Regions from separate parts of the Bradyrhizobium sp. BLXBL-03 genome, predicted to be linked through region 2. Evidence: predicted binding sites of a transcription regulator. Region 2 holds the regulator's gene; each other region holds the start of a gene.
What was found. Region 2 encodes LexA, which represses DNA repair genes until DNA is damaged. Its sites were predicted from a motif close to TGTTCNNNNTGTGTTCNG; they were not measured.
Positions count from the first base shown of each region.

Region 1: a site for LexA is predicted at 4,209-4,226, ahead of ACNJX9_RS29960 (PA0069 family radical SAM protein). Genes of this name have one in related genera too.
Region 3: a site for LexA is predicted at 3,444-3,461, ahead of ACNJX9_RS03050 (helicase-related protein). Genes of this name have one in related genera too.

Region 1 covers NZ_CP182470.1:6,253,293-6,260,584, forward strand. The annotation lists gene ACNJX9_RS29945 (uracil-DNA glycosylase) at 1-430, shown strand, start outside; gene ACNJX9_RS29950 (glycosyltransferase family 39 protein) at 558-2,066, opposite strand; gene ACNJX9_RS29955 (ribonuclease HII) at 2,166-2,939, opposite strand; gene ACNJX9_RS29960 (PA0069 family radical SAM protein) at 3,024-4,187, opposite strand; gene ACNJX9_RS29965 (phosphoketolase family protein) at 4,398-6,812, shown strand; gene ACNJX9_RS29970 (acetate/propionate family kinase) at 6,820-7,292, shown strand, end outside.
Region 2 covers NZ_CP182470.1:4,213,544-4,220,835, forward strand. The annotation lists gene ACNJX9_RS20280 (glutamine--tRNA ligase/YqeY domain fusion protein) at 1-1,673, shown strand, start outside; gene ACNJX9_RS20285 (nuclear transport factor 2 family protein) at 1,681-2,067, shown strand; gene ACNJX9_RS20290 (DUF2171 domain-containing protein) at 2,146-2,379, shown strand; gene ACNJX9_RS20295 (ComEC/Rec2 family competence protein) at 2,479-4,776, shown strand; gene ACNJX9_RS20300 (hypothetical protein) at 4,866-5,300, opposite strand; gene ACNJX9_RS20305 (hypothetical protein) at 5,493-5,696, opposite strand; gene lexA (transcriptional repressor LexA) at 5,882-6,583, opposite strand; gene ACNJX9_RS20315 (molybdopterin molybdotransferase MoeA) at 6,759-7,292, opposite strand, start outside.
Region 3 covers NZ_CP182470.1:640,452-647,743, forward strand. The annotation lists gene ACNJX9_RS03025 (hypothetical protein) at 251-523, opposite strand; gene ACNJX9_RS03030 (DUF433 domain-containing protein) at 520-990, opposite strand; gene ACNJX9_RS03035 (hypothetical protein) at 1,002-1,223, opposite strand; gene rpmB (50S ribosomal protein L28) at 1,407-1,712, opposite strand; gene ACNJX9_RS03045 (DUF3108 domain-containing protein) at 2,226-3,035, shown strand; gene ACNJX9_RS03050 (helicase-related protein) at 3,711-7,097, shown strand; partial or broken gene ACNJX9_RS03055 (RNA-binding S4 domain-containing protein) at 7,111-7,292, shown strand, end outside.

The DNA of each region.
Region 1 (7,292 bases), 2.0 Mb from region 2:
CCGCGACGAGGACATCGAGGGACTGCCGTTCGTGGGGCGCAGCGGCAAGCTGCTCGATCTGATGATCGGCGCAATAGGACTGAACCGCAGCACGGCCTACATCACCAATGTCATCCCCTGGCGGCCGCCGGGCAACCGCACGCCGACACCGCAGGAGACGCAAGTGTGCCTGCCCTTCATCCAGCGCCATATCGAGCTGGTGAACCCGGATGTGCTGGTGACGCTCGGCAATCCCTCGACGCAGACACTGCTCTCGACCCGTGAGGGGATCATGCGCACGCGCGGGCGCTGGTTCGATTACGACACCGGCCAACGCACCATCCGCGCGCTGCCGACCTTCCACCCGGCCTATCTGTTGCGCTCGCCGTCGTACAAGCGGCTGGCCTGGCAGGATCTGCGGGCGATTGCGAAGGCGTTGGCTGGCGCGTGAGCTCCCGTAGCTCTCGTAGGGTGGGCAAAGCGAAGCGTGCCCACCACCTAAATCGTGACGACGGATCGGCCTGACGTGGGCACGGCGCTTTGCGCCTTTGCCCACCCTACGATTTCTGCGGTTGTCGCTAAGCCCCCTTCGGCCGTACGATCGCCCAGCCGATGCGCAGCAATCCCTGACGGCCATTGACCAGCCATTCAAAGGCACGCGGCACTTCGGGCACGATGCCCGGGAAGCGTGCGAGGATTTCGGGCGGCGGGGTGCCGCCAGTATCGGATGCACGCCAGACCACGACGCCGCCGCTCTCGCTGAATTTCGCCTGTGACATCCACGGTGTGCGCGCAGGATCGGCATCGATGAAGAGATGCGGCCGGCCGGAATGCAGCGTGATCAGGCTCGCAAGCTGCGTCTCGCCGGCGACCGCGCGCAGGCGATGGTTGGTGCGGCGGGCAAAGCTCTCGTCGAAGAAATCCGAGATCGCGTGCGCCGGCATCGAGGTCGCGATCTCGCCGGTGCCGGTCCAGGGCAGAAACAGCACGGCCAGCACGACGCCGGCGGCAGGGGCGATGACGGCCGCCGCCCATACCGTGCGCAACATCCGCGCGCGGCGCATGGCGATGAGATCGCCCGCCATGACGACCATGGCGAGGCCCGACATGACCAGCACGACGCCGGCGCCGCCGACGACAGTCTCGAACCCGAACAGGCCGGAGATCAGGACCGCCCCCAGCGCCGGCGCGAGTGCAAAGAAATAGACGAAGTTGCGAGCGAGCGGCTCGACCGGCGGGCGGTAGATGATCGGCGCCTCCTCGCTCTTGCCGGCGAACAGGGGTGTGTTGAGGAAGCTCAGCACCGGCACCGCGATCGCGCCAAACACCAGCCCACCGAGCAGCCAGGCGGCGTGGATCGCACGGGCGCCGAGGTCGGCCGTTTGCGGCAAGGCCGGCAGCGCCAGCGTTTGGGCGCGCATCAGCCAGACCGCATAGGGCAGCGCCAGCACGGCGACGACGACGAGTGCGAACAGCGGATCGAGCGCGCGCAAGGTCCGGCGGCCGCCGGCGGTCGAGAGCGCGAAGATGACGAGCAGCGCGAGCAGGAAGATCGCAGCCGGCGTGGTCAGCAGCAGAAGGCCCGCCTCGATCGACCAGGCGAACCAGGCATTGCCGCGACGCTGGCCGATGATCTGCCAGGAATGCAGCAGCAGCAGCGCCCAGAGCGGCCGGGCGAGGACCAAGGGGCCGAAGTCGAGCGCGGACGAGGAGAAGGCCAGCACCGTCATGGTCAGCAGCACGGCGAGCACCGCCTGCTGGCTGCCAACCACGGCCCGCGACAGATGATACAGCGCGATGAAGGTCGCGATCTCGCAGAGCTCGGCAAGGACGTAGACGCCGAAGACATGGCCGCCTGCGGCGCGATAGGCGATATCGGCGAGCCAGAGCGACAGCGGCGGGCCGAGATCAGTGCCAACCTGATATTCGCGGCCAAAGGCCAGCAGGGTCGCGAGATTGCCGGGCGGGCTGCGGTAGAACAGCAGCGCCACCAGCAGCCACATCGTGGCCTGCAGCAGCACGGCAATCCAGACGATCAACCGCGGCCGGGCGCGAATGAGCTCGATGACCAGGGAGGTAAACCGCATGCAACGCCCGCAAGATGCAGCCAACCCGTCCAGCCGGCCCTATTCGCTCACAGCTGTTTTGATAAAGCGCGCCACGCGTCGTGGCAACTTCGGTCTGCGCTAGAGGCCCGCTGAAGCCTCGATTTCAACTGCAGTCTCGACCTCGGTGACGGAGAACAGATCCTGCACCGGCTCGACGGTCCAGGGCATGTGCTTGGCGCGGGCGGCGACGACGGGGGCGAAGAAGCTGCGGTGGTGGATGGTGGGGCCGAGACGGTCGAGCGCGTCGAGATGCTCGGGCACGGCATAGCCCTTGTGCTGCTCGAAGCCGTAGCCGGGGCAATCCTGCGCCAGCGCGCACATCAGCCGGTCACGGGTCACCTTGGCGACGATGGAGGCCGCCGCAATCGAGAGCACGATGCCGTCACCGCCGATCACCGCTTCGCAGTCGCAAGCCGTGTCGAGGCGATCACGGCCGTCGACGAAGACGAGCTTCGGAGGCTCGGGCAACGCGACCACCGCGCGCTTCAGCGCCCACAGCGAGGCGCGCAGAATGTTGTCGCGGTCGATCCGCGCGGGCGAAGCGACGGCGACGGAGACCTGCGCGGTGGCGCAGATCCTGTCGAACAACTTTTCGCGCTCTTCCGCCGTCAGGCGCTTGGAATCGTCGATGCCGCGCGGGATGCGATCAGGATCCAAAATCACCGCAGCCGCCACCACGGGGCCGGCGAGCGGCCCGCGGCCGGCCTCGTCGCAGCCCGCGACCGGCCAGATGCCCCGCTTGATCAGCGCGCGCTCGCGGCGGAAGCTTGCCTTGACCGGCGCAGCCTTCTTCTCAGGAGCCTTTTCTGGCGCATCCTTGACTGGCTTCTTGGCGGACTTGTCCCGAATCATGGCCGGGATCGTGCGTAAGCCGGCTCGCGGGCGCAACCGGGAACTCCGCGCAATTCCCGTTATTCAGCGCCCGCCCCTCGCGCCTCAGAACAGGCTGAGCTGCTCGCCGTTCTGCTTCGGCCTGGTAAAATGATCCGTCGTCAGCTTCGAGCGGCGCTTGTTCAGCCCAAGCCGGTCGCAGGCGAGCTCGAAGCGGCGGCCGATGGTCCAGGCCATCGGGCCTGTGCCCTTCATCCGCTCGCCCCATTTCGAATCGTAGTCGCGGCCGCCGCGCATGTCGCGGATCAGGGTGAAGACGTGGCGATAGCGATCCGGATAATTCGCCATCAGCCATTCGCGGAAGAGATCGCGCACCTCCAGCGGCAGCCGCAGCAAAACGTAGGAGGCTTCCTTGACACCGGCATGCGCCGCGGCATCGAGGATGCGCTCGATCTCGGAATCGTTCAGGGCGGGGATCACGGGCGCGACCATCACCGTGGTGGGTATGCCAGCCTCCGAGAGCTGCTTAAGCGCCTCCAGCCGCTTCGGCGGCGTCGAGGCGCGCGGCTCCATGGTCCGGGCGAGCTTCGGGTCGAGCGAGGTTACCGAGATCGCGACCTTGGCAAGGTTGCGCTTGGCCATGCGGGCGAGAATGTCGATGTCGCGCACGACCAGCGCGGATTTGGTGACGATGCCGACGGGATGGCCGGTGCGCTCCAGCACCTCCAGAATGCCGCGCATGATTTTGCGCTCGCGCTCGATCGGCTGGTAGGGATCGGTGTTGGTGCCGATCGCGATCATCCGCGGCTCGTAGCCTGCGGCCGCGAGTTCCTTCTCGAGCAGAACAGGCGCCTCGGGCTTGGCGAACAGCTTTGCCTCGAAGTCGAGCCCCGGCGACAGGCCGAGATAGGCGTGCGTCGGCCGCGCGAAGCAATAGACGCAGCCATGCTCGCAGCCGCGATAGGGATTGATCGAACGGTCGAAGCCGATGTCGGGCGAGTCGTTGCGGGTGATCACCCTGCGCGAGGTGTCGACGCCGACAATGGTCTTGAACGGCGGCAGATCGTCCAGGCTCTGCCAGCCATCGTCGAAGGCGACGCGCGCCTCGGCCTCATAGCGCCCACTGGCGTTGGACTGGGCGCCCCGCCCCCGCCTGCGCTGGCGGTCGATGGCGACAGCCAGTTCAGGGAAGTCAGAAGGCGCACCCGCCGGCTCGGAGGGCGCCGTGACCGGCGGGTGCTTGAGAGCAGAAGAAGAAGCTGGACTCATGCATTCAAGATAGCACGCCAAAGGAACAAATCAAGAACAAGAATCGACAACGCGAAAACAACCCCATGCACAGTAGCGCTGCCCAAACTTCGCGCGCGGTCCTTTGACCTCACGCAACACCGCGTGACCTCGATCCCGTTTGATGCGGCGGAAGGATCGATCTCGCCGGAACCCGGTTGATGACGATCCCGGGCGAAGGTCGGCATGATCATGACATTTCAACAACAATCGTCCGCTGCAAGCAGCGACCTCGATCTCCTCGATCGCTACTGGCGTGCGGCCAACTATCTCTCCGTCGGGCAAATCTACCTGTTGGATAACCCGCTGCTGCGCGAGCCGCTCCGGCCCGAGCACATCAAGCCGCGCCTGCTCGGCCATTGGGGCACGACGCCGGGGCTGAACTTCATCTATGCGCACCTCAACCGGGTCATCCGCGCGCTGGACCTGAGCGTGCTCTACGTCTGCGGTCCCGGCCATGGCGGCCCGGGCATGGTGGCGAACACTTATCTCGAAGGCAGCTACAGCGAGGTCTATCCTGACATCCCGCGCGATGCGGACGGGCTACGAAAACTGTTCAGGCAATTCTCCTTCCCCGGCGGCATCCCGAGCCATGCAGCGCCGGAAACGCCGGGCTCGATCCACGAAGGCGGCGAGCTCGGCTACGCGCTGGTGCACGCCTATGGCGCGGCCTTCGACAATCCCGACCTGATCGTTGCCTGCGTCGTCGGCGACGGTGAGGCCGAGACCGGCCCGCTGGCAGCGTCCTGGCATTCGAACAAGTTCCTCAATCCCGCACATGATGGCGCCGTGCTGCCGATCCTGCACCTCAACGGCTACAAGATCGCGGGTCCAACCGTGCTCGGCCGGATGCCCGACAGCGAGATCCGCGATCTGTTCCGCGGATTCGGCCACGAGCCGCTGTTCGTCGCAGGCGACGATCCCAAGCTGATGCACCGGGCGATGGCCGATGCGCTCGACGTCGCGATCGCCAGCATCCGCTCGATCCAGCTGCACGCCCGCGACGGGCGTGCGAGCGTGGAGCGGCCGCGCTGGCCGATGATCGTGCTGCGCAGCCCGAAGGGCTGGACCGGCCCGAAGGAGGTTGACGGGAAAAAGGTCGAAGGCTTTTGGCGCGCGCATCAAGTGCCCGTCGCGAACTGCCGCGAGAACCCGGCTCACTTGAAGATTCTCGAAGACTGGATGCGCAGCTACGAGCCGGACCAGCTGTTCGACGCCAGCGGCGCGCTCGTTCCCGAGCTTCAGGCCCTCGCGCCCCAAGGTAACAGACGCATGGGCGCCAACCCGCACGCCAATGGCGGGCTGCTCAAGAAGGAGCTGAAGCTGCCCGACTTCCGCAGCTTTGCCGTCGAGGTGCCGCGGCCCGGCGGCGTGACAAGCGAAGCCACACGCGAGCTCGGCAAGTTCCTGCGCGACGTCATCCGCCTCAACGCCGGAGAGCGCAATTTCCGCATCGTGGGTCCTGATGAGACCGCATCAAACCGCCTCGATGCCGTGTTCGATGCGACCGAACGGGTCTGGATGGAGCCAATCGAACCTTACGACGTGCATCTGGCACAGGACGGCCGCGTGATGGAGGTCTTGAGCGAGCACCTCTGCCAGGGCTGGCTCGAAGGCTATCTGCTGACCGGACGGCACGGCTTCTTCTCCTGCTACGAGGCCTTCATCCACATCGTGGATTCCATGTTCAACCAGCACGCCAAATGGCTGAAGGTGACGCGGCACCTGCCATGGCGACGGCCGATCGCCTCGCTGAACTATCTCCTGACCTCGCATGTCTGGCGCCAGGACCACAACGGCTTCAGCCACCAGGACCCGGGGTTCGTCGATCTCGTCGCCAACAAGAAGGCCGACATCGTCCGCATCTATTTCCCGCCCGACGCCAACACGCTGCTTTGGATCGCCGATCATTGCCTGCGCACCTATAACCGCATCAACGTCATCGTCGCCGGCAAGCAGCCGGCGCCACAATGGCTGTCGATGCAGGAGGCCGCGACGCATTGCGATGCCGGCATCGGCATCTGGACCTGGGCCAGCAACGAGGACGCGAACAGCGAACCCGACGTGGTGATGGCCTGCGCCGGCGATGTGCCGACCTTGGAGACGCTCGCCGCCGTCGACCTGCTGCGCAAGGCGCTGCCGGAGTTAAGGATCCGCGTCGTCAACGTCGTCGACCTCATGACGCTGCAACCCAGGGAGCAGCATCCCCATGGCCTGTCCGATCGCGATTTCGACAGCCTGTTCACGAAGGACAAGCCGGTGATCTTCGCCTATCACGGCTATCCCCACCTGATCCACCGCCTCACCTATAACCGCACCAACCATGCCGGCCTGCATGTGCGCGGCTTTGCCGAGGAAGGCACCACCACGACGCCGTTCGACATGGTCGTGCTCAACGAGCTCGACCGCTACCACCTCGCGATCGAGGCGATCGAGCGCGTGCCAGGCCTGTCGACCAAGGCCGCACAGGTCAAACAGCAGTTTCGCGACAAGCTGATCGAGCATTCGCGTTATGTGCGCGAGCATGGCGAGGACATGCCGGACATTCAAAATTGGGTCTGGCAGAACAGTGCCGGCGGCACCACGCCGGCCGAAGCCGGCGATTGACGGCGCCATGGCTGACGCGGTCCTTGTCCTCAATGCGGGCTCGTCGAGCATCAAGTTCGGCTTGTTCGAGATCTCGGGCACCGAACCTGCCCTGCTCTGCAAGGGCCTGCTCGACGAGCACGAGGCGAAGCCGCGGCTGGTGGCCAAGACCCCATCGGGCGAGGCCCTGTTCGAGACGCAGCGGGAGGCGTCGGATGCCGACGGCGGCCATCTGTTCGCCGACGTGCTCGCTTTCGTCGAGGACCGCTTCGGTGATCACCGCTTGCGCGCTGTCGGTCACCGCATCGTTCATGGTGGCCCGGAATATTCAGGCCCGGTCGAATTGACCGACGAGGTCTACGCCAAGCTGGAGGCGCTGACGCCGCTGGCGCCGCTGCATCAGCCGCGGTGCCTCGCACCGGTCCACCCGGTCAGAATGATCCGGCCTGCGCTGACGCAGATCGCCTGTTTCGACACCGTGTTTCATCACGGCATGACGCC
Region 2 (7,292 bases):
CAGAACCGGTGGCGACTGAGGTTGGGCGCGATTTCATTCGTGACATCATCCAGGCCGACCTCGATCAGGCCAAGTACAAGGAGATCGTGACCCGGTTCCCGCCGGAGCCGAACGGTTACCTGCATATCGGCCACGCCAAGTCGATCGCGCTCAATTTCGGCATCGCCCAGGAGTTTCCGGGCCGCTGCCATCTGCGCTTCGACGACACCAACCCGGTCAAGGAAGAGCAGGAATATATCGATTCCATCCAGGCCGACGTGCACTGGCTCGGCTACGACTGGGGCAAGAACCTGTTCTACGCCTCGGATTATTTCGACCGCCTGTATGAATGGGCGGAGAAGCTGATCCGCGACGGGCTCGCCTATGTCGACGACCAGTCCCAGGAGGAGATCCGCCTCTCGCGCGGCACGTTGACCGAGCCCGGCAAGAACTCGCCGTTCCGCGACCGCAGCGTGGAGGAGAACCTCGACCTGTTCCGCCGCATGAAGTCAGGCGAATTCCCCAACGGCGCGCGCGTGCTGCGGGCCAAAATCGACATGTCCTCGGGCAACATCAATCTGCGCGATCCCGTGCTCTACCGCATCCTGCATGCGCATCATCCGCGCACCGGGACCAAATGGTGCATCTATCCGAGCTACGACTATGCCCATGGCCAGTCGGATGCGATTGAAGGCATTACGCACTCGATCTGCACGCTGGAGTTCGAGGATCACCGGCCGCTCTACGACTGGTTCATCGAAAAGCTGCCGGTGCCGTCCAAGCCGCACCAGTACGAAATGGCGCGGCTCAATCTGACCTACACGCTGCTGTCCAAGCGCGTGCTGACCCAGCTCGTCCGCGACGGCCATGTCGCCGGCTGGGACGATCCACGCATGCCGACCATGGCGGGGATGCGCCGCCGCGGCGTGCCGCCGGCGGCCTTGCGCGAATTCGTTAAGCGGATCGGCGTCGCCAAGGCCAACAGCGTGGTCGATGTCGGCATGCTCGAGTTCTGCATCCGCGAGGAGCTGAACCGTACGGCGCAGCGCCGCATGGCGGTCTTGAAGCCGCTCAAGATCGTGATCGAGAACTATCCGGAAGGGCAGACCGAGGAGCTCGAGGCGATCAACCATCCGGATGATCCCTCGGCAGGGACGCGGAAGATCACGTTCGGCCGCGAGCTCTATATCGAGCAGGACGACTTCATGGAGAACCCGCCGAAGAAGTTCTTCCGCCTCTCGCCCGGCAACGAGGTGCGGCTGCGCTACGCCTATTTCGTCAAGTGCACCGGCGTGATCAAGAACGACAAGGGCGAGGTGGTGGAACTGCGCTGCACCTACGATCCCGCGACCAAGGGCGGCAACGCGCCTGACGGCCGCAAGGTCAAGGCGACCATGCACTGGCTGCCGGCGGCCAATTCGGTGCCGGCGGAAATCCGCATCTACAACCAGCTGTTCGCCAATCCGAGCCCGGACGCCCAAAATTTCGCGGCCGATCTCAATCCGAACTCGCTGGAGATCCTCAGCGATGCCCGGGTCGAGGCCTCGGTTGCCGCGAGCAATTCGAGCGAACCGATGCAGTTCGAGCGCCAAGGCTATTTCGTGCGCGACAAGGACTCCACGCCCGGCAAGCCGGTATTTTCACGCACCATCGGCCTGCGCGATACGTTCGCGAAGGAAGTGGCCAAGGGCTGACAAACGAATGAGCGGTGAGGTCGATGCCATCGTTTCCGCCACCATCGCGAAATGGTGCGCCGGCTTCGCAATGCTCGATGCGGTCGCGCTGTCGTCGCTGTATTCGAAGAATGCCTTTTTCTTCGGCTCCAATCCGAAACTCTATCGGGGCAGGGATGGCGTTGCCGAATACTTCAACGGCCTGCCGCGCTGGCGCGAGCCGAGCGCGGCATTTTCCGACGTGCAGGCGGCGCAGGCCGGTCCTGACCTCATCAACATGGGCGCAACCATCACGTTCAACTTCGCCGGCGAACGCTCTGATCTCGTCGTCAAGATGAGCTGGGTCATCATCCGCGAGGACGGCGACTGGAAGATCGTCAATCACCACGCCTCGGCAAAGGCGCCGTTGATCTGACGCACGGCATCGTCATTCCGGCGATGGAAACGAACGTGCTGTCGCCGCGTTGAGGCGGATCGATCGGAGGATCCCGCCATGCAAAACATCGCAGAGCATATGGAAGTCATCGGCGCCGACGGCGTCCATGTCGGCACGGTCGACAAGGTCGAGGGCAACCGCATCAAGCTGACCAAGAAGGACAGCGGTGAGGGCAGCCACCGGGGTCACCACCATTTCATCGACAAGGGCCTCGTCGCCGGTGTCGAGGGCAACAAGGTCCGGCTGTCGGCAAAGGCGGACGTCGCCGTGACGATGGAAGAGGAAAAGTAGGGGCGCGGCCCTTGCGTTCTCGATCCGTACCGCTATTCGGCGGCCTGCACGTTCCGGTAGCCTCTGCGCCTGTCTGATATCGCAGGGGTTGCCAAGGGAATGGCGGAACCGGGCCGGCCGCAGCGTCTGTCGCAAGGCATTGCCGGGACGCCGATCGCAGGAACTTGGCCGACGGGCCGGACCGCGTCGGCCGGCGGGTTCGTGCCGGCCGGGTCGGGCGTCTGGCCCGCGGTCGTCGGGCAGCTGCGCGAATGGGCCAAGGCCGAGGCTGGTGCGGGTCGGCTGTTTCCCTGGGTGCCCGTCGCCTTCGGCTGCGGCATCGCGCTCTATTTTGCCGCCGACCATGAGCCGATGCTCTGGGTCACGATGGCGATGGCGACCGCGCTCATGGCTGGCGCCGTCCTGTTGCGGCGAAGCCGCCTGTTTGCGCCCGCCATCATGATCGCGGCGGTTGCGGCCGGCTTTGCCGCGGCGACGTGGAAGACGGCACGCATCGCCCATACCGTGCTGGCAAAGCCGCTGTATTCCGTGTCGCTGTCAGGCTTCGTCGAGACCCGTGACATCCGCGAACGCACCGACCGTTTCGTGCTGCGCGTCACGGCGATGGAGGCGCAGCGCAGCGACGTGACGCTCGAGCGCGTCCGCCTCTCCGTCCGCAAGGGGACCGCGCCCGATGTCGGCAGCTTCGTGCAGCTGAAGGCGCGGCTGATGCCGCCGCTGTCGCCATTGCGTCCGGGCGCTTACGATTTCTCGCGCGACATGTTCTTCCAGGGCATCGGCGCCTCCGGTTTTGCGATGGGGGCGATCACGACTGTGACGCCGGCCGTGTCGGGCGGATTGCAGCTACGCTATGCCGCGATCATGCAGGGCTTGCGCGATGCGATCGACGCGCGCATCCGCGCCACGCTCGACGGCGATAACCGCGCCATCGCCACCGCGCTCCTCACCGGCCGCCGCGATGCGATTACGACGCCGGTCAACGACGCCATGTTCATCTCGGGGCTCGGTCACGTCCTCTCGATTTCGGGCTATCACATGGCCGTCGTCGCGGGGGTCGTCTTCTTCGCGGTCCGCGCGCTGCTCGCGCTCGTCCCGGGACTGGCAGCGGGCGTTCCCATCAAGAAATGGTCGGCCGCCGCCGCCTTGGTTGCGTCAGCGTTCTATCTGCTGCTCTCGGGCGCCGAAGTCGCGACGCAGAGATCGTTCTTCATGACCGCGGTGGTGCTGATCGCTGTCATCGTCGATCGCCGCGCGATCACGTTTCGCACCCTGGCCGTGGCGGCGCTGATCGTGCTCGCGGTCGCGCCGGAGGCGCTGGTGCATCCAAGCTTTCAAATGTCGTTCGCGGCAACGCTCGGGCTCGTCGCCATGGTGCAGATCGGCATGCCGAGCCTGCTGGCCTCGCCCGATCATTCGGCGACCGCGCGCATCGCGCTGTGGGGAGGCCGCGAGATCGCGATGCTGTTCATGGCCTCGATGATCGCGGGACTTGCGACCACGCCTTACGCCGCCTTCCATTTCCACCGTGTGACGCCTTATGGCGTGCTCGCCAATCTCGGCGCGATGCCGGTGGTCTCGGCGCTGGTGATGCCGGCCGGGCTGCTCGGATTGCTCGCGGCTCCGTTCGGGCTGGACGGCGTGTTCTGGTGGCTGATGGGGATCGGCATCGACTGGATGATCTTGGTCACGCGCTGGGTGGCGGCATTGCCCGGCGCGGTCGGCCACGTCGGCGCCTTCGGCACGGCGCCGCTGATCGCTGCCAGCCTCGGCCTGATCCTGATGGGTCTTTTGCGCACGCCGCTGCGCTGGTCGGGAGCATTCGTGCTGGTGGCAGCTTCCGTCTGGGGTCTTTCTATCAGGCAACCCGATATTCTGATTGCCGGTGACGGTCAGAACGTCGCGGTGCGCGCCAGGGACGGGCAGCTGCACCTGATCAGGGCGAAGAAGGACAATTTCCTGCTGAAGGAGTGGCTTGCAGCGGACGCTGATCCGCGCGATGCGGCGAGCACCTCGCTCGGCGACGGCGTGTCGTGCGACGATGCCGGCTGCGTGACGCCGCTTGCCGACGGCCGCATGGTCGCGCTGGCGCTCCGCATCGACGCGCTGGCTGATGATTGCGGTCGCGCGGCCCTGGTGGTGACGGCAAAGCCTGCGCCGCCGGATTGCACCGGGATGGTGATCGATCGGCCGCGTCTGGCGAGCCAGGGCGCGCTGGCGCTGACACGTCGCGCCGATGGCTTTGCCATTGCGGAGGCGAGGGCGAGAGGCGCAAACCGCCCCTGGTCGCCGGCGGCGGCCGGCGATGGAGATTTCGAAGGGACCGTCATGCCGCGGTCCGCAACTCCGCGCGCCAAGGACGCAACACCGTCCGAGGCCGACCTTCAGGCCGAGGATTGAGGCATGATCGGGAAAAGCGCGGAGCGGTTCTCCGGCGCGACAAACGCGAAAACGCGTTTGCGCGGAGATCATGCCCAAATTAGGCCGGTTCAACCGATCGGCAGGCCGGGAGGTATCGGCTGTCTGTCGGCGACAACTTGCGGCTTGTGCTCGCGCTCGCCGAGCGGCTGGGTCACCGGCAGTTGCAGCACGGTTGCGCGCTGGCCTTCGACGAGCTGGGTCACCAGCACGTATTTGCCATCGGGGAATTCGATCGCGTCGTGATGACGATCGGGAATGTGCGGATCGACCTTGCCGAACTTGCCGACGCGCGAATTGATGGTGCGCGTCCAGATCCACCTGTTGTCGTAGCGGACGTTGTCGGCGAAGGCGAGCTCCGTTCCCGGCAGCAGGCAGACCGCGACCGACATGTCGGCTTCGGAGGCGAAGCCGCGCGTCGAGGTGCCGCGGAAGGTTGTCGTGACGATCGTCTCGCCGACTTCTGCGGGACGCGTCGCGACGGCATGCAAGCTATAGTCACACATCGGGTGCTCCTCATCAGCGATAGAGCACCCGCGCCTCTTCTGAGGCGCAGGCCTCTATCAGAGTGGAAGCCTGCGATCATATGCCATGTTGGGGGCAAATCTGCGGCTTGAGTCTGCAGGCTGCCATCACAATTTCTTTTTCAGATGTCCGAGGAACAAAGACTGCTTCCGTGCATTCCGAGAGCTTCTTCGCTAGCGCCCAGCCGGTGCCGACCAACCCGAATAAGGCCAGGCCGGCTGCGCCCGTTGCCCGACGGAGTTGCGGGCATTGCGGAATTGTTCGCTCATTGCCTGTGGCGCCCTGCGAACGTGATGCTGCGGCTGCGCAGCGAAGGTTTGCGACGCTGATATTGCGATCAGCGCGATCGCGACGGTGCTCAGAATGATCTTGTGCATGGCGGTCTCCTCGGTCTCGCAAGGCCTGCGAAGCGATGCGTGCTTCGTCATGGCGTGCCGGGGATGTAGCGCGGGAGAGGTGGCCGGATAATCTGTGCAAAGCCAGAAAAACTAACCAGCCGGAGCGAACAATCGTCCGCTCCAATCTTGAGGGCGTGCTTGCCAGGTGGCGACGTGCGCCGCGTTCAGTATTTCCGGTACAGCCCGATCAGCTTGCCCTGGATCTTGACCCGGTTGGGCGGCAGGATCCGGACCTCGTAGGCGGCGTTTGCCGGCTCGAGCGCGATCGAGGCGCCGCGGCGGCGGAAACGCTTGAGCGTGGCTTCCTCGTCGTCGATCAGGGCCACCACGATATCGCCGGTGTCGCAACTCTCGTTGCGCTGGATCAGCGCCATGTCGCCATCGAGAATGCCGGCATCGACCATGGAATCACCGCGAACTTCGAGAGCGTAATGCTCGCCCGCGCCGAGCATGTCGGGCGGGACGCTGATGGTGTGGCTGCGCGTCTGCAAGGCCTCGATCGGCGTACCGGCCGCGATCCGGCCCATCACGGGAACTGCGACAGGGCGTTCGCCCTCATCGACGGGCGGGCTCGACATCGTGCGCACCTTGCCGAGATTGCCCTCGATGACGCTCGGCGTGAAGCCGCGACGGCTGCCGGCAGCCGCCTGGAGTTCAGGCAGCTTGATCACTTCGATGGCACGGGCCCGGTTGGGCAGGCGGCGGATGAAGCCGCGCTCCTCAAGCGCGGTGATCAGGCGATGGATGCCCGACTTGGAGCGCAGGTCGAGCGCATCCTTCATCTCGTCGAAGGAGGGCGGCACGCCGCTTTCCTTCAATCGCTCGCTGATGAACCGCAGGAGCTCGTATTGTTTGCGCGTTAACATCTCGACCAAAATCCCCCTGACGATGTCGCTCGATTCACAGACGCTGAATTCAGCATTAAGCCGCTACATGCTCGAAACAAATCATGAACGGACACTATATGTTCGATACATGTTCCGCAACTGCTTAATTTACCGTGAACGCGACAAAGTTCGCGGAACGGTTGCGTCGGCGCGCTCACTCCGGCAGTCGCAAGACCTCGCAAGGCGTGCCGGAAGCGGCCTTCGGTGCGAACGGCGCGCGCACGAGAAGTGCCTGTGCCGCAGCGAGATTCGCCAACAGTGAGGAATCCTGGTGGTTGACGGGAAGAGCGATGAGCGTGCCGTCGTCCCGCGTCTCGAGACGCGCACGCAGATAATCCTCGCGCTGGTCATTGGCCCCGAGGTCGCGACCGAGCACGGCGCGTTCGCGGCGATGATGAATCATTGAACGGCCCGACAGCGCGCGAATCAGCGGCACCAGAAACAGGAAGCCGCAGACGTAGGATGACACGGGATTGCCGGGCAGGCCGATGACGCGCATCGGCCCGAGCTGCCCGTTCATCATCGGCTTGCCCGGCCGCATCGCGATCTTCCAGAACGCCATCGAGATACCTTCGTGCCGAAGCGCCTGCTGCACCAGATCGTGGTCACCGACAGACGCTCCGCCGGTCGTGATCAGGATGTCGGCGCCGGATTCGCGGGCGCGGCGGATCCCTGAGGTGGTGGCGGC
Region 3 (7,292 bases), 3.6 Mb from region 2:
ATACTCCTGAGCTGTTGAGTTGCCGCGCCCCCGTGAACGCATCGAAGCTCGACGCGTCCAAGTATCACGCAGTATTCGAGATTTAGATTGCTCGCGGAGTGCCTCAGAGAAGCGAAGGCTGCCGTCTAGATCTTTAGTTGACGGAGCTTGGTACTCTTCATGGGCAATTCGTACATTGCTCCACCCTGAACTGTTGCCGGGACAGTTTGAATGACGGGCCACAGCGCTAGCAAGCGTTCCATCTGCTTTATCACAGTGCCTTGTAGAGCCCTTGCGAGAGGAAGAGGCCAATGAGATTAGAGTTTCGAAAGGCATGATATTCAGCGCGATTCCTTGTAATTCGCCGATCGCCAGAGACGACGATCCACTGCCCGTCTTTGCTTAGGTTTGCGATCCAATCGACGTCACTAATGTTGCGGGGAAATTTTTCCGCCAAGTAGGAGACTTCGTGTTCGCCCTTGAAGAGTTCACGAAGGGCTCGCGCCATCGCCGAAGACATGTTGTGGTCAAAGAAGAGCTTCACGCAGCGAGTGATTGTTCAAATTTCACGGCGTCTCTGACCGCGGACGGCGATACGTCATACAGTCTGCTCACGCGCGTGATTGATCCCTCGGCCTTAAGGGCGTCAGCCAGCACCACGGTCGGTACACCATAGTTCGTTGCAATCGGCTGGCCAAAAGCGCGCTTAGGATCGATCACAATGCTCTGCCTGCCTTCGAACGGTCGCCAGCGCGTGACAATGTCGTGCGAGATATCGAGGTCTTTAAAAGTTCTATCGATAACCTTCTTGATTGCATATTGATGGCTTTTGAGGTCGAGAACCTCATCCTCGCCGGTCCGCCTCATGCTCTCTAGAAAGATGGTGCGTCCATCTGTTCGGAAGCGACGAGTGGAAAATGGATGGTCGTCGCCAGCACATTCCCGTGCGTATTCGAGGCAGTTGCGAACAGTGAGAATAGAGAGGCCAGCGTCGAGGAAGCTCTTGATCACTCGAAGCTCAATCAGATCTCGAAACCCCAGTTCGATGTGATGATCATATGCGGGTAGCTGAGGCGTCCAGAGGGGGGCATGTCGATCGTCTTGTCGCCATGCGTATAGCTGTAGCCTCCGAGCCATCGGCGGATATTTAGTGGTCGGATCTTGAGCAACCTTGCAGCCTCGGGCACGGTGTAATAGCCGATCCCGAGGGTGGGGGTGTCTTTCTGGTAGTGGGTCTGAAGCATGGTCGGACCATAACGCGAATGGCGTTTTCAGACCATATCGCGTCGGAGCACATGGTGCATGCTAGTCAACCCGCCCATAAAGGAACAAAAACGGCCGGATCTTTCGATCCGGCCGCAGCGCAAAACTCTACCCGGCTAAGCCTACGCCACGCAACCTAGCCCCAGCCCTATTCCGAAAAAATCTCAGCTGGCCTTCTTGGCCGGCGCGTCGCCGACCTTCTTCTCGATGGCGCGCTTCAGCTCGAGGGCGCGCGGCGACAGGGTGGCGGCGTTGGCCTTGAGCAGGAAGGGGTCGAGGCCGCCATTGTGGTCGACGCTCTTCACCGCGTTGGTGGAGACGCGCAGGCGCACGTTGCGGCCCAGCGCTTCCGAGATGAAGGTGACGTTGACCAGGTTCGGCAGGAAGCGGCGCTTGGTCTTGATGTTGGAGTGGCTGACCTTGTGGCCGACGAGGGGGCCCTTGGCCGTCAGTTCGCAGCGGCGAGACATGGCATAATTCCTTCGGTCTAAACCCCCAATGCTTGCGGCCGCCTTCAGGGGCGCCACGGGGGCAAATTCTTTCGTCCTTGCAGGGAGCGGGCGGACGTATAGGGGCAGTAGGGCGGGTAGTCAAGGATTTGGGGCGGGATCGTGCCCCAGGTGTCATCGCCCGCGAAGGCAGGCGATCCGGTACGCCGAGGCGGCGCGGCTGGAGCCGGAAGGCGGCGGCGTACTGACAGCGGAGGGAAAGGGGAGAGGCAAGCGAGCCCGCTGCAGAACTCCGGGAAATCACCAAAACGGCAATGTTTAAAACCCCTTACCATCACATAAAGGGCGCAATCGCCGCTGAAAAGTCCAGTGAGTTCCTTTAAAGCTTGGCCCTTGGGACACATTGCTTGCCGCCGGAGCAGGCTTAAGTAACAACCACTCGTTTTCCGATTGGATCGTCTCGTGCACACGTCCCCCCTCATCCCGCCCCGGCTGCGCGCGGCCGGCAGGCTGGCCGTTGTCATCAGGCTGGCGCTGGCGGCTGTTGGCGGGCTGGTTTGGGTGTGGGGAACGCAGCCGGCGGCGGCGCAGGGCAAGCTCGAGGCGCAATATGAGGCGACGCTGTCAGGCATTCCGGTCGGCCGCGGCGCCTGGAACATCGATATCCAGGACGACGTGTTTTCCGCGGCGGCCTCCGGCGGCACCACAGGCATTCTGAAATCCTTCGCGGGCGGGTCCGGCACCGGCGCCTCGCAGGGGCGCGTCGTCAACGGCGCGCTGGTCGCCAGCGCTTACCAGGCCTCCACCACCACCTCGAAAAAGACCGAAGAGATCCACATCACCCTCGACAAGGGCAATGTGAAGGATTTTGGCATCATCCCGGAGCCGCCTGTTGATCCTGATCGTATCGTCGTCACCGAGGCGCATCGGCGCGGCGTGTTCGATCCGATGACGGCCTCGCTGGTGCGCGTGCCAGGCACCGGCGATCCCCTGTCGCCCGAGGCCTGCCATGGCTCGGCGCCGGTGTTCGACGGCCGCATGCGCTACGAGCTCAAGCTCGATTTCAAGCGCATGGAGACGGTGAAGGCGGAGAAGGGCTATCACGGCCCGGTCGTGGTCTGCGCGGTCTATTTCGTGCCCGTCGCCGGCTACATCCCCGACCGCCCCGTGATCAGATACCTCGCCGCCCAGCGCAACATCGAGATCGCGCTCGCGCCCGTCGCGGGCACGCGGATCCTGGTTCCATTCTGGCTGAAGGTCCCGACCCCGCTCGGCCCCGCCATGCTGGAAGCCACCAGCTTCATCACCACGGCCCAGCCGCCAAGAGTGGCGAAGACGCAGTAGGGGCTGCACTGCCCACCCCCGCCCACCGGCCGTCATTCCGGGGCGCGCCCCTTGGCGCGAACCCGGAATCCATCGGGCCGCGGCGACTGTCTCACGATGGATTCCGGGTTCGTCGCCGCGCGACGCCCCGGAATGACTGATGGAGACGTGGCAGCAAGCCATATCAATGACTTACCTACTGTGCATGGGGTTGTTTCGGCGACAGGGCCGCATTTTCCGGGAATCCATTTGACTCCGGCCCGATTCTGATTCGACTCGGCGCCATCCCCAACTTAAGGGTTTCAGCCCCCACATCGTCGCTTGTGCGGCCCCCCAAAACTCCATCTAGTGCACACGCAAAACGAGTCCCACGACAGCTTGCGTGAACGGAACGGGACTCACAGGGGAGTCAGCGATTCGGCCGCGATTCGTTCTAGAGTCGTTCCGAAGCTTAAGGGATGAGGAAAAAGCGTCGCAAAGTGAGACAGTTGCGCGAGGTTTCTAGATCCCGTCACCCTGAGGTGGCCGCTTCTTCAGCGGCCCTCGAAAGGCGACGGGCCCGGCTGGTGCCGCCCGGCTGGCACCCCGGCCCTGCATCCTTCGAGCACCTCAGGATGACGGATCGCGCGCACGGCACCCCTTCGCCTCATCAAGCCCTGACTTTCGCCCCATCAGCCATTACCTATTCCGGCAGACATGGCCTTTCCTCCTTCCCCCTTCGCTTCCGAGCGCGTGCCCGGCGCTGGCGTCACTGCGGTGCTCGGGCCCACCAACACCGGCAAGACCCATCTCGCCATCGAACGGATGCTGGCGCATTCGTCGGGCCTGATCGGCTTGCCGCTGCGCCTGCTGGCGCGCGAGGTCTATAACAAGATCGTCGCCCGCGTCGGCCCTGAGGCCGTCGCGCTGGTGACGGGCGAGGAGAAGATCAAGCCCAGGAGCCCGCGCTACTGGGTCTCGACCGTCGAGGCGATGCCGCGCGATCTGGACGTCTCCTTCCTCGCCGTCGACGAGATCCAGATCGCCTCCGATCTCGAGCGCGGCCACGTCTTCACCGACCGCATCCTCAACCGCCGCGGCCGCGATGAGACGCTGCTGCTGGGCGCCGCCACGATGCGCCCGATCATCGAGCGGCTCCTGCCCGGCGTGTCCATGATCACCCGGCCGCGCCTGTCGCAGCTGGAATTTGCCGGCGACCGCAAGATCACGCGCCAGCCGCGCCGCACCGCCATCGTCGCCTTCTCCGCCGACGAGGTCTACGCCATCGCCGAGCTGATCCGCCGCCAGCACGGCGGCGCCGCCGTGGTGCTGGGCTCGCTCTCACCGCGCACCCGCAACGCGCAGGTGGCGATGTTCCAGAACGGCGATGTCGATTATCTCGTCGCCACCGATGCTGTCGGCATGGGCCTCAATCTCGACGTCGACCACGTCGCCTTCGCCTCCGACCGCAAGTTCGACGGCTTTCAGTTCCGAAGGCTGACGCCGGCCGAGTTCGCGCAAATCGCCGGCCGCGCGGGGCGCGCCACGCGCAACGGCACTTTCGGTACCACGGGCCGCTGCGGCCCGTTCGAGCCCGAGCTCGTGAATGCGCTCCAGAACCACATCTTCGATCCCGTGAAGATGCTGCAATGGCGCAACTCGAAGCTGGATTTCTCCTCCCTCGGCGCGCTCCAGGTCTCGCTCAATCTCGCCCCCGGCCACGAGACGCTGACGCGGGCGCCGATCGCCGAAGACATGCGCGTGCTCGACCACGCCGCCCGCGACGTCGAGGTGCGCGATATCGCGCATGGCAAGGCGGCCGTGGAGCGGCTCTGGGAGGCCTGCCAGGTCCCGGACTACCGGAAACTGTCGCCTGCGGCCCATGCCGAGCTGGTGACGACGCTCTACGGCTTCCTGATGCGGAAGGGCTGCATCCCCGATTCCTGGTTCGCGGCCCAGGTCGAGCAGGCCGACCGCGTCGACGGCGACATCGACACACTATCGGCGCGAATCGCGCAGATCCGCACCTGGACCTTCGTCGCCAACCGCCCGGACTGGCTGAAAGACCCCGATCGCTGGCAGGGGATCGCCCGCGAGGTCGAAAATAAATTATCGGATGCGCTCCATGAACGCTTGACTGAGCGTTTCGTTGATCGCCGGACCAGTGTATTGATGCGCCGCCTGCGGGAGAACACGAGCTTGAATACGGAAATCGGCAAGACCGGCGAAGTTATCGTCGAAGGCCATGTCATCGGCCGCCTCGATGGCTTCACCTTTGCACCGGATGCGGCGGAAGCCGGCTCCGATGCGAAAGCCTTGCAGGCTGCCGCGCAAGCGGTGCTCGCCGGCGAGATCAATACGCGCGCCGAAAAACTCGGCAACGCGCCGGACGATCAGTTCGTGCTGACCTCCGACGGCACCATCCGCTGGACCGGCGACGCCGTGGCGCGGCTGACGGCCGCAGAGGAGGCGCTGCATCCGCGCATCCGCATCATCTCGGATGAGCGGCTCACGGGCGCTCCCCGCGAAAAAGTGCAGGCGCGGCTCGACCTCTGGCTCAAGACGCATATCGAAAAGCTGCTCGGGCCGATGTTCGAGCTGTCGAGGGCCGAGGACGTCACGGGTATCGCCCGCGGCATCGCCTATCAGCTGGTCGAGGCGCTCGGTGTGCTCGAGCGTCCGAAGATCGCCAACGAGCTGAAGGATCTCGACCAGCCCTCGCGCGCGACGCTGCGTAAATATGGCGTCCGCTTCGGCGCCTATCACATCTATTTCCCCGGCATCCTCAAGCCCGCCGCGCGTGCGCTGGCTGCGCTGTTGTGGGCGCTGAAGCAGGACAATGTCGATCTGTCGGCACTGTCGGGGGCGCAGCATCTGGCTTCCTCGGGGCGCACTTCGTTCCCGGTCGACAAGAGCTTGCCGCGCGATGCCTATCGCGTGCTCGGCTACAAGCAGGCCGGCGAGCGTGCCGTGCGGGTCGATATCCTGGAGCGCCTTGCGGATCTGATCCGGCCCGCGCTGGCCTGGCGCGAGAACTCGCCCGGCGAAAAGCCCGCCGGCGCGTTCGACGGCCGCAGCTTCGTTGTCACACAGGCGATGACCTCGCTCACCGGCTCCGCCGGTGAGGACTTTGCCTCGGTGCTGCGCGCGCTCGGCTATCGCATGGAGAAGCGTGCACCGCTGCCGCCGAAGCCGGTCGCGACCGTGGCTGCGGAAACGCCGGCTGCTGAGGCATCTGCAGAAGCGCCTGCGACCGAACAGGCGGTCGCACCCGCGGATGTCGCGATCGAAGCCGTCACCGTCGAAGACGCGCCCGGCATGGAGCAGCATGAAGAGCCCGCTCACGAAGAGCCGGCGCTCGAAGTCTCTTCTGATTCGCCCGTCACGCCCGAAGATGCCCCCGGCATTGCCCCGCCGGTGGAAGAGGCTGCTGCAGCGGCAGAGGCTGGAGCTGAAGACGCTCCCGCCGAAACCGCCGCAGTGGAAGCCGCCGCCTCCCCCGATGCCGCTGCGCCGGTCGAGGCGGCGCCGGCTGAAGCTGCGGCTGCGCCCGCTGAACCCGAGCTCGTCGAAGTCTGGCGTCCCGGTGGCCGTCACGAGGATCGCAAGCCGCGTCACGAGCGTCATCGCCATCAGCGCCACCACAATCAGCGCCCGCAGCAGGCGAGCGCCGAGGCCGGTGCTGACGGCGCCACGACTGCGCCGGGCGAAGCCGCCGAAGGCGCGAAGGCGGGACATCGTCACGGCGGCCATCGTCGCGACCGCGATGCTGGCCGAGATTTCCGCAAAGGCCGTGAAGGCGGCGAGGGTGGTGAGCGCCGCGACGACCGCAATCGCAGCTTTCAGGGCAAGGACCGCGACAAGGATCGCGATCGCAACCGCGACAACAAGAAGTTCGGCGGCGATCGTGACAAGGGCCGCGACAACAGGGGCGGCCGCGACCGCGACAAGGGCAGGGATCGCCGCGACCGCGAGTCAGGTCCGTCGCTGCGTCCCTACGCCTCGAGCGCGAGCCCGCGTGAGCGCGATCGTCCCGCCGATCCGAACTCGCCCTTCGCCAAGCTCGCAGCGCTGAAAGAGCAGCTCTCGGGGCGCAAGGAGTAATCCCACGACCACCGAGCGGCAGCGCCTCGACAAATGGCTGTGGCACGCGCGGGTGGTGAAGGCGCGGACCTCGGCGGCTGAACTTGTCGTAACAGGCCACGTCCGCATCAACGGCACGCGCGAGAAATCGCCGGGCCATGCGATCAAGCTCGGCGACGTCATCACCGTCGCGCTCGATCGCACCGTACGCGTGCT